DNA from 2 places in the Shouchella rhizosphaerae genome. Region 2 is predicted to be linked to the other one. Evidence: a T-box and tRNA genes for the amino acid it is inferred to sense, from the RefSeq annotation. Region 2 holds a T-box; the other holds one or more tRNA genes.
The links. A T-box is a leader RNA that pairs with one kind of tRNA and senses whether it is charged. The one in region 2 lies ahead of tyrS (tyrosine--tRNA ligase), so its partner is inferred to be a tRNA-Tyr.
Positions count from the first base shown of each region.

Region 1 (5,558 bases), 1.6 Mb from region 2:
CGACACTTGCGAACCTTGGAGTTGCACACTCACTGTTTCCGGTTGGTCAACTAGTTCAAAACGAGTTTCATCATAAAACACTTCAAGCGGTTGGTCTTCGATTGTATAAGGAGCGTTGGTGACTTCAGGCAAAAGAGAAGGTGTGCCAACATTATCTTGGTTGACCATAATAAATAACATCAATGCAATGAAGAAAGCTAGAATCCGCACAAACCAAATGCTATTAAACAGTTTATCCATTTTTTCTACCACCCCACTGCCAGCGGTTTTCAGAAGAAGTCGCGCGAAGCAAATTCTGCTCAAGCATCTCCCTCAACTGTTCTGCGCTTAAGTTACGGTAGAGCGTGCCGCTTTTTGATATTGATATGCCTCCCGTTTCCTCGGAGACAATCAATGTCAAACAATCGGTTACTTCACTGATCCCGAGAGCGGCCCGGTGGCGCGTCCCTAGCTCTTTTGATATGGTATTGTCTTCAGACAGAGGCAAATAACAGCCTGCGGCCAAAATTTTATCATTCTTGATGACAACGGCGCCATCGTGCAACGGTGTATTGGGGATAAAAATATTAATCAACAACTCTGAAGTAAGGACAGCCTGCATTGGAATACCCGTCTCAGCGTAATCGTTTAAGCCAGTCTCCTTTTCAATCGACACGAGCGCACCAATGCGTCGCTTCCCCATATAAGAAGTCGCTTTAACGAGGGCATCAATGGTCGTTTGCATCGAATCATTTTTAGGAGCTGAACGGCTTGTGAACAGGCGGCTTCTCCCGAGTTGTTCCAACCCCCTGCGCAATTCAGGCTGAAAGATAATAATGATCGCCAGCAATCCAAACGTAGCGGTTTGCTTGGTAATGAACTCCAATGTGCTTAACCCTAGAAAGTTGCTGACAAACCATATCATAAAAATGACAGCGATCCCTTTGACCAACTGTACTGCCCGAGTGCCGCGAATAATCATAATGAGTTTATACACAACATATGTAACAAGCAAAATGTCGACAATTTGGCCAATGTAAGCAAGCCATGGCAAATTTTCGAAGTCTATCGTAAACATGTATGCCCCTCCATGTTTAATCGTCTAGTCTTACCTTTGACAAGTCCAGCGCATCTTAAACGAAACGCAGTGCCAAACGTAACAAGTATACACCGATCCAAGCGAAATAGAAAGGGAGTTCCCGCTTTACGACAGGAACTCCATTATTTTTCATGCTTCTTCTAATTGTCGGTGGAATGTGGATCGTCTTCCCCGGCATCGAAAACAGCGACAACTTCACTAAAAAACTCTTTCATATTGTACCACGCCCAAGACAGGGCTTTGTCGACTTCTTCAATTTCCCCAGTTACTTGATTGGGCGAAGCGTAAAGCGTGTCTTTGTTGAAGCGGCTATTAATGAGAAGGACATTGCCGCGCACTTCCCCTTCGAGCACGAGCGTGCCATTTCGGACAACCAAATCACCATCAATCACTTCGCCTTCAGGCACAACGACCACGCCTGCTTCTTTATCAATCACAAACGGTCCATTCCCTGATACGGCAATTCCGTCGGTGGTATGGCTCCATGCGGAAAAAAAGGCAGCTGACATCATAATGAGGAATATCGCTGCTGCAACCAAGATGGGATGGCGTTTTGCTTTTAGCTTCCATTTTGCTGTTTTTTTCGTCTTAGGCAATTTGGCCATAACGCCGGCAGTAAACCCTTCAGGTGCCTCTATATGAGAAGAACTTTGGATAAACGCAATGGATTTCTTCAGTTCTTGCAAATGCTCTCTGCATGACGGGCACGATTGCAAATGGGCATAAAGTTCCTCTTTCTGCTCTTTCGTCGCATCTCCGTCTAAATAAATGTGTATCAATTCATCGTGAGAATGACAGGTTTTCATCTTGTCACCCCTTTACATTTATAAGTGCCGCATACGTTTACGCAGCGCTTCACGCCCCCGATGAATCCGCGTTTTAACGGTGGCAACAGGCATATCCATAATCTCGCTAATTTCTTTTAACGATAGATCCTCTAAATACTTAAGCACAATGGCCGTGCGATATTTAATGGGAAGCTGGTTAATCTCTGATTGTATCCACTCTTGAAGCTCCATTTTCACAACCTGGTCTTCAGGCAGTTCATCTGTTGCGGCAAGTTGGGATTCATAGGTCACTTCCTCCATCCCTTTTACCGCATCTTGCAAATGCATATCAGGCTTCCGCTTCCGCAAACGGTCAATTGACACATTTGTGGTAATACGGAACAACCAAGTCGAGAACTTTCGAGTGGTATCAAATTTATCTAAATTGGTATAAGCACGCAAAAACGCCTCTTGGGCGATATCTTGGGCTTCATGGACGTGGCCGACCATTCTATAGGCAACTTGGTACACTTTGTCTTTGTAGAGGTCTACCAATTCGGCGAAAGCCTGCTCATCCCCTTGTTTGATATCTGCAATTAATCGATTCGTTAACGAGTCCATTTCATCCCCTACCTAAATTAAACATACGGAACTCACTGACAGATGGTTTCGTGTAATCTAATCATAACACGAAAAAATATCTTTTTTTTAAAAAAGAAGGAATTTTGTCCTAAACCGAGTAATGTAATTTAGAAAGGGAGGGAAGGATATGGCAAATGCGCATGACATTCACCCACTGTCGCGTTCGATTGAAGACACACGGACGCAACTTAATGATTCGGCTGCTGCTTATCCGCTCAGCTCACCGCACATTGTAACAATCAGCCAGAAACTCGACGCTCTGCTAAATGAATACTCCAATCTTTCTGCAAAAAAACCGCCCAAACGCGTATAAATCGATTTTCAACATAAAAAGAGCAGCCTGTACAGGCCGCTCTTTTCTATTAGTGGAGCCTAGCGGGATCGAACCGCTGACCTCCTGCGTGCAAAGCAGGCGCTCTCCCAGCTGAGCTAAGGCCCCGATAAAAAACGGCTTTTGCCGTCACAGCTTTCGCCGTCTTTAAAGAAGTGAGCCATGAAGGACTCGAACCTTCGACCCTCTGATTAAAAGTCAGATGCTCTACCAACTGAGCTAATGGCTCTAATGGCTGGGCTAGCTGGATTCGAACCAGCGCGTCACGGAATCAAAATCCGTTGCCTTACCGCTTGGCTATAGCCCAACAAAAGAAAAATGGTGGAGGGGGACGGATTCGAACCGCCGAACCCGGAGGGAGCGGATTTACAGTCCGCCGCGTTTAGCCACTTCGCTACCCCTCCACAATAGAAAGACAATATGAACATGGTGGAGGATGACGGGATCGAACCGCCGACCCTCTGCTTGTAAGGCAGATGCTCTCCCAGCTGAGCTAATCCTCCATTTTGACTGCAGATAAGCGGCGAATTTCTTCGTCCAATTCGTGTCACTCAGTCAGTCACGTACGGTTGTACGATCCTTTCCTCGAGCACTTCTTGTCCTCGAACTTCTTGCTTCTCTTTGTCAAACAATAATGCAGATAAGCTGCAAATCTCTTCGTCTAATTCGTGATTCTCTGTCAGTCACGTACGGTTGTACGATCCTTTCCTCGAGCACTTCTTGTCCTCGAACTTCTTGCTTCTCTTTGTCAAACAATAATGCAGATAAGCGGCGAATTTCTTCGTCCAATTCGTGTCTCTCAGTCAGTCACGTACGTTTGTACGCTCCTTTCCTCGAGCACTTCTTGTCCTCGAACTTCTTGCTTTGTCAAACGTTGATGTTGAGGAGCCTCGTTTTACACTAGAGGCGTATCTATGAAAAATGGTCCGGCAGCGTTCTACTCTCGCAAGGGGAAGCCCCTAACTACCATCGACGCAAAAGAGCTTAACGACCGTGTTCGGCATGGGAACGGGTGTGACCTCTTTGCCATTGCCACCGAACTTAAAAAGGCAAGTAAAAAGCAAGGAGTTGAGAAGCCAACTTCTTGCTTTGCCTTCTACTCATAAAATGACCCGTACGGGATTCGAACCCGTGTTACCGCCGTGAAAGGGCGGTGTCTTAACCGCTTGACCAACGGGCCTCCTGACTGACAAATAATATGATAACAAACGTTTTTTTAGATTGCAACTGTTTTTTTTCAATTTATTATTGCTCTAATAGAATAGCCGAGAAGGGCTCGTTTTATTCGCTGAGGTTTTACCGTGAAAGCCCAGTTTTGTCGCCAAAATTGGATTGACGCATAAGGTATATTATTCCTAATTGTAAAGGTGGTGTACACGCATGGGTTACTATGGCGGAGGCTACGGCGGCTACGACGGCGGCTATGGCTACGGTCCAGCTGGCGGCGGTTACGGTGGCGGCTGCGGCGGCTATGGCTACGGTGGCGGTTTTGCGCTAATTGTTGTGCTTTTCATCCTTCTTATCATCATTGGCGCAGCTTACGTTAAATAATTGTGCAACCACAACGTTTAAAGAGCAGGCTAAAGGGTGCCTGTTCTTTTTCCTTCGTTGGTTCCTAATATTTCGCTGCACCAACACAAAACGATCGAATTGCAAAAGACACACTGCCCTTCCTGAAAAACATAGGCTTGCGACCGTTTGTTACTAGTGAACGACTGAGCAAAACATTTGATTAGTTTGCCATAAACACTCACAAACATAAATAGGTGCTCGGCAAAACCAATCTCTTTGACAGAGAATTTAAACACATGTATATTAAACATAGTTTTTTCATCGGTTTACAGCATTTTTACAAAAGGAGACAACTTATGCCACACATCACGAAGTTAGCGATAGCTACCTCTATTGCCACTGTATTGGCTTTAGGGGCATGCACCCATGATGCAAGCCAAAGTCCCAGTGAAGAAAATCGTTTTATTGAATACGGCATAGCAACCGACATTCGTCTACTTGACCCCCATACACAGAACATTGTCATCAATTGGCGTGTCGGTGCCAATATATACGACCGCTTAATTGAACAAGATGAAAACTTGGAGTTGCAACCGAGTTTGGCGACAGACTGGGAAATGCTCGATGAGTTAACGTGGGAATTCTCTTTAAGAGAAGACGTCGTTTTTCATGATGGAAATGTGTTTGATGCCGAGGCGGTAAAAGCAAATTTCGAACGCAATCTAGCCGATGAAACAACGTCCCCGACTGCATACTTGTTTCAAGCTGTCGAAGAAGTAGAAGTTATTGATCCGTCTACCGTCCGCTTTCATTTAAACGCTCCGTTTGCTTCATTGCCAGCGCATTTGTCACACCACGGAGCTTCTATTATAAGTCCTGAAGTGATAGCCGAGGACAACGAAGCAGTTGCTAACGGAGAAGCGCCAGGGTCCGTCGTAAGCGAAAAGCCGATTGGCACAGGTCCTTTCCAATTTGAATCTTGGACACCTGATGAAGAGCTTGTCCTGACAGCAAATGATGATTACTGGGGTGGTACCCCACAAGTAGCTGGCGTTCGTTTCACTATCATTCCAGACGCTGCTACACGTTTAGCGAATCTACAATCAGGCAATTCCGACATTATTGATGCCGTTTCGCCAAGCAGCATGCCCGAAATCGAAGGAGACCCAGACATAAATGTAATCGAAGTAGAGTCAACCTACGTTAACTTCCTTGCCTTTAACACCAA
Region 1 is NZ_CP144921.1:2,088,191-2,093,748, reverse strand. Features, by position in the region: gene V5G21_RS10540 (CdaR family protein) at 1-240, opposite strand, end outside; gene cdaA (diadenylate cyclase CdaA) at 233-1,057, opposite strand; gene V5G21_RS10530 (anti-sigma factor family protein) at 1,219-1,884, opposite strand; gene sigW (RNA polymerase sigma factor SigW) at 1,903-2,466, opposite strand; gene V5G21_RS10520 (aspartyl-phosphate phosphatase Spo0E family protein) at 2,615-2,800, shown strand; tRNA gene V5G21_RS10515 (tRNA-Ala) at 2,854-2,926, opposite strand; tRNA gene V5G21_RS10510 (tRNA-Lys) at 2,975-3,047, opposite strand; tRNA gene V5G21_RS10505 (tRNA-Gln) at 3,051-3,125, opposite strand; tRNA gene V5G21_RS10500 (tRNA-Tyr) at 3,138-3,222, opposite strand; tRNA gene V5G21_RS10495 (tRNA-Val) at 3,246-3,321, opposite strand; rRNA gene rrf (5S ribosomal RNA) at 3,743-3,858, opposite strand; tRNA gene V5G21_RS10485 (tRNA-Glu) at 3,927-3,998, opposite strand; gene V5G21_RS10480 (YjcZ family sporulation protein) at 4,199-4,369, shown strand; gene V5G21_RS10475 (glutathione ABC transporter substrate-binding protein) at 4,687-5,558, shown strand, end outside.
Region 1: it encodes a tRNA-Tyr, which carries the amino acid that the T-box ahead of tyrS (tyrosine--tRNA ligase) is inferred to sense. The anticodon was not compared.

Region 2 (5,558 bases):
CTTCAAACGCCGAACTCGTTATTCCGATCCGCCACGAACAGAACGTGATAGCAGTTCTTGATATTGACAGCCCGAGCAAAGGCCGCTTCCACGAAAAAGAAGCGGAAGCGCTTGAACGTTTACTGAAGCGAGTGGAACCTTTTTTAATCAAACATTGACAAGTAGGCGCTTTTCCGCTATGATAGATCGGTGTGAGTGACAGCCAAGACAAACGAACTTTTGACCAATCCATTCCTCAAGCGGCTGCAATGATTGAGGTGCATCGCGTAACTTTTAGCTGTCGAAGCGAAGGTGCATGAAAATGGAATGGCTGGAGTTTAGAGATTGTCATTTAGGTTGTTATTTTGCAACACCAAAATAACAAGGAGGAGACACAATGTCTCGTTATACAGGTCCATCTTGGAAACTATCCCGCCGCCTTGGCGTTTCTCTAAGCGGAACAGGGAAAGAGCTTGCGAAGCGTCCTTACGCTCCAGGCCAACACGGTCCAAACCAACGTAAAAAGCTTTCAGAATACGCGCTTCAACTTCATGAAAAGCAAAAACTTCGTCACATGTATGGTGTAAACGAGCGCCAATTCTTGCGCACGTTCAACGATGCTGGCAAAATGAACGGCATCCACGGCGAAAACTTCATGATTTTGCTTGAGTCACGCTTAGACAACCTTGTCTACCGTATGGGTCTTGCCCGTACACGCCGTGCTGCGCGCCAACTAGTAAACCATGGCCACGTGCTTGTTGACGGTTCACGCGTTGACATCCCATCTTATCGCGTAAAGCCCGGGCAAACAATTGGCCTTCGTGAGCGTTCACGGAATTTGACTGTTGTTAAAGAAGCACTTGATGTAAATGATTTCACGCCAGGATACGTATCATTTGACGAAGAAAAGCTTGAAGGTACGTACACACGTTACCCAGAGCGTTCTGAGCTTCCAGCAGAAATTACTGAAGCGCTTATCGTTGAGTGGTATTCTCGTTAAGAATAAAAAACCAGCCTTAAATGGCTGGTTTTTTTATTCCTTATGTTAAGCTCAGCTTGGCAAACTTGCGCTTTCCGACTTGAACGATCATATTATCTTCAACCGATACGACCGTATGAATATCGGTGATTTTCTGTTCGTTAATTTTCACGCCGCCACCTTGAATCATCCGGCGTGCTTCGCCTTTTGAAGACTGCATGTTTAACGTAACAAGCAAATCAATTAACGGCACTTCTTTGTCGCCTTCCCAGGAAAAGACCGGAATGTCTTCTGGCAGCGCCCGTTTTTGGAAAACCGTTTTAAAATATTGCTCTGCCTCATCAGCCGCTTCCTTGCCATGGTACATTTCTACAAATTTATGGCCAAGTCGCATTTTTGCATCGCGAGGGTGGACACTGCCATCTGCAAGCCCTTTTTCTAAAGCTTCGATTTCATCCATCGGCACATCCGTCGCCAATTTGTAGTATTTTACCATCAATTCATCAGGTATCGACATCGCCTTCCCAAAAATCTCGTTTGGTGCTTCGTCAATGCCAATGTAGTTATTAAGCGACTTTGACATTTTGCGGACGCCGTCGAGCCCTTCAATTAACGGCAGCGTCAGCATCACTTGCTTTTCTTTTCCGTACGCTTCTTGGAGTTGGCGTCCCATTAACAAATTAAACGTTTGGTCCGTCCCCCCTACTTCGATGTCGGTTTCCATTGCGACCGAATCGTAGCCTTGCATAAGCGGGTAAAAGAATTCATGAACCGAAATCGGTTGCCCGGTTTTATAGCGTTTGCTAAAGTCTTCCCGTTCAAGCATACGGGCCACTGTCATCTGACCAGCAAGCTTTAAAACATCATCAAATTTCAGCTCGCTTAGCCATCGAGAGTTGTAAAGAATTTCTGTTTTTTCAATGTCCAAAATTTTTCCGTATTGTTCTACGTATGTTTGTGCATTCTGCTTGACTTGTTCATCAGTCAACACTTTCCTCGTCTCTGACTTTCCAGTCGGATCACCGATTTTTCCAGTAAAATCACCAATTAGCAGTTGAATATGGTGGCCGTACTCTTGAAATTGACGCAGTTTTTGCAGTACAACTGTATGGCCGATATGGACATCAGGTGCTGACGGGTCCATGCCAAGCTTAATGTTTAACGGCTTTCCTGTTCGAACGCTTTTCTCAATTTTTTCCCGAAATGCCTCTTTCGGGACGACTTCTACAACTCCTCGCATAAGCGCTTCCACTTGCTCATCAACGAGCTTTTGCTGCTCAGGGGTTAACGGTTGTTTTTCATCCATCTATCGTTCCTCCTTCAATTCAACGCAAAAAAAGCCCCTCCCCATAAGGGACGAACTTGTCGCGGTACCACCCTTGTTGAAGGCATTCGTGCCTCCCACTCATTCGATAACGGCTTCTCCGTTCTTTGCCGAAACAAAGAATAGCTCCAGGCTGTAATTCTGGCTAACGTACGTGTACCGGTTCGCACCAACCACCGGCTCTCTTCGAGCAGCGTACGCCCATACTTCGGCCTTTCCTCGCTTTTTTACGTTTTCAATTCACTTTCTAGTTTTACCATACGGTGTGTACACTGTCAACATAGCGAACACACGTATGCGCATCACGCAATTTATGATATACTAAGACGACTAAGGGGGGAGTCGATGAAGCACTTTCTTTCGAAGTGGAAGAACAACTGGGATGCCTTTATAGCAAAGCTAGATGACATTCAGTTCTTCCGGAAAGTCGGCATTACATACCAAGTATTATGGAATTTATTCCTTATTGTATTCATTATTGGCTTTTTAGGATTTATGTTCGCTAGCGGAACCGCCGCAGGTTACTTTGCTTCCCTCGTAGTCGATGAAAAAACATATTCAGAAGAAGACATGCGCACATTCGTAGGCTCGCTCTCAAAAACAAGCGACATTTACCTTGCTGGCGGCGTTTACTTAGGAAAAATCCGCAGTGAAGTAGACCGGGAAATTGTCTCCCTTGATGACGTGGCCGATGAAGTAAAATGGGCGATCATTGCTACAGAAGACGAACATTTTTACGAGCATAATGGCATCGTCCCAAAAGCGTTGCTACGGGCAACGATGCAAGAGCTGACTAGTTCGTCTGTTCAGACAGGCGGCAGCACATTGACACAACAATTAATAAAGCAACAAATTTTATCCGATGAAGTATCGTTCGACCGCAAAGCAACAGAAATTATGCTCGCGCTTAGGCTCGAACAGTTTATGACAAAAGATGAAATATTGGAAGCCTACTTAAACGTCGTTCCGTTTGGCCGGAATGCCTCGGGCCGAAATGTTGCTGGCATTGAAGCGGCAGCACAAGGGGTCTTTGGTGTTTCGGCAAGCGAGTTAAACTTGCCACAAGCAGCTTACTTAGCTGGCTTGCCGCAAAGCCCGTATGGCTACACGCCTTTTACAAACGACCAACAGCTTAAAGATCAAGACGGTTTGCAGCCTGGGTTGAACCGTTACCAAACGGTTTTAAGCCGCATGTACGAAAAAGAGTACATCACAAAAGAGCAATACGAGGATGCAAAAGACTACGACCTTACTGCTGATTTTACAACAAGCGCGCCTGACCCAATGGAAGAACGGCCGCGGCTTACTGAAGAAATTATGAACCGGGCAACGGCAGTGCTCGTACAACAAAAAATCGATAACCGCGATGGTTGGGAGAAATTAAGCGACACTGCTAAACAAGTTGAACGCAATCAGTTTAAAGCGGAAGTCGAAAACGCGATTATCAATGGTGGTTACAACATCATTACGACCATTGATAAAGATTTGTATGATGCCATGAACGAGGCAGCTCAACAATCTGACGCGTATTTTGGTGCCGACAAACAAGGGCAACGGGAAGAAGTCGGCTCTGTTTTAATCGAAAATAAAACTGGAAAAATCCTTAGCTTTGTCGGTGGTCGTGAAGAAAGCTTAGATCATCTGTATAACCACGCTACACGTGCTTATCGCCAAGCAGGCTCGACGAGCAAACCTGTTCTTGCTTATGCGGGCGCGATTGAAGCAGGAGTAACCCAACCAGGGCTTGTCATTCCTGATGAACAAGCGTTTTACAAAGCTGGTGGGAGGGAAATTAGAAACTTTGACCACGCTCACAAAGGCAATCTCACTGTGCGGGAATCACTGGCACAATCACGCAACGTGCCCGCTGTAGAGGCGTGGTGGCATGTCCCTGATGACTTAAAAGTAAAACTCCGCGACGCAGCCGGCTTTAATCCAGACATGCACGGCGTGAATGAAGCAGTCGCTATCGGTGGCGGCAATGTTACCGTTGAACAAAATGTCAGCGCCTTTAGCGCTTTCGGCAACAATGGCGTCCGGATGGAACCCTATATGATCGAACGGATCGAAACGGATTCCGGCGAAGTCATTTATGAGCATCCTGCTAGTAAGCATACAATGTTTAGCCCACAAACAAACTATTTGGTCGCCGATATGATGCGTGATGTGATGTACAGCGCAAATGGCACCGGCCGCACAGCAGCCAACAAGTTGCAGTTTCAAGCCGACTGGGCTGGAAAAACAGGGACGACCAACAGAGACTATGATTCATGGTTTATTGCCGTCAACCCTGAGGTGACATTAGGCGTATGGAATGGTTATAGCGGTGACAAAACAATTAGTTTACGCAAACGCGTTGGCGGGCTCGGCACAGGGGCGCGGACACAGTCCATTTGGGCCAATCTTGCTAATGCTGCTTATGGTGTTGACCCGGATCTAATGACAGCAGAAGGCAAACGCTTTGAGCAGCCTGATGGCATTGTCGAAAAACGAGTCTGTGGCTTAACAGGCGGCCCACCAACAAAAGCATGCGAAGAACAAGGCTTAGTCACTACCGATCTATACAGAAGCGACATGATCGATCATATCGAGGGGCTAGCCCCGTTTCAAGCGAACTTTAAACCAAATGCTCAACCATCTAATGAAAAAGAAGATGATGACGATTAAAGAAGCGTGCCTCTAAAGGTAGAGGCACGCTTCTTGCGTTAATCTTCCATTGTCGATAAGTCGCCTGTCGGCAAATCCAATTCCCACGCTTTTAATACGCGGCGCATAATTTTTCCGCTGCGCGTTTTTGGCAATGACTTGCGGAATTCCATTTCCCGCGGTGCTGCATGAGCTGCGAGTCCTGTCTTTACAAATTGGCGAATCTCTTCTTTTAATTCGTCAGTGACTTCATAGCCTTGGCGCAGTGCAATAAATGCTTTGATAATTTCTCCACGGACAGGGTCAGGTTTGCCAATGACCCCTGCTTCCGCAACGGCTGGGTGTTCAACCAGTTTGCTTTCCACCTCAAATGGACCAACACGCTCACCTGCGGTCATAATGACATCGTCAATCCGACCTTGGAACCAAAAGTAGCCATCTTCATCCATATAAGCAGAATCGCCAGACACATACCAGCCGTCAAGCTCAAAATAGCTTTGGTATTTGGCTTCATTGTTCCAAATGGCACGCATCATCGCTGGCCAGCCTTTTTTAATGGCAAGATTGCCCATTCGGTTCGGTGGCAGTTCATTGCCTCTATCATCAATGATGGCGGCCTCGACGCCTGGA
Region 2 is NZ_CP144921.1:476,387-481,944, forward strand. Features, by position in the region: gene V5G21_RS02595 (GAF domain-containing protein) at 1-158, shown strand, start outside; gene rpsD (30S ribosomal protein S4) at 377-979, shown strand; gene tyrS (tyrosine--tRNA ligase) at 1,020-2,264, opposite strand; T-box leader at 2,308-2,511, opposite strand; gene V5G21_RS02610 (transglycosylase domain-containing protein) at 2,628-4,949, shown strand; gene acsA (acetate--CoA ligase) at 4,988-5,558, opposite strand, start outside.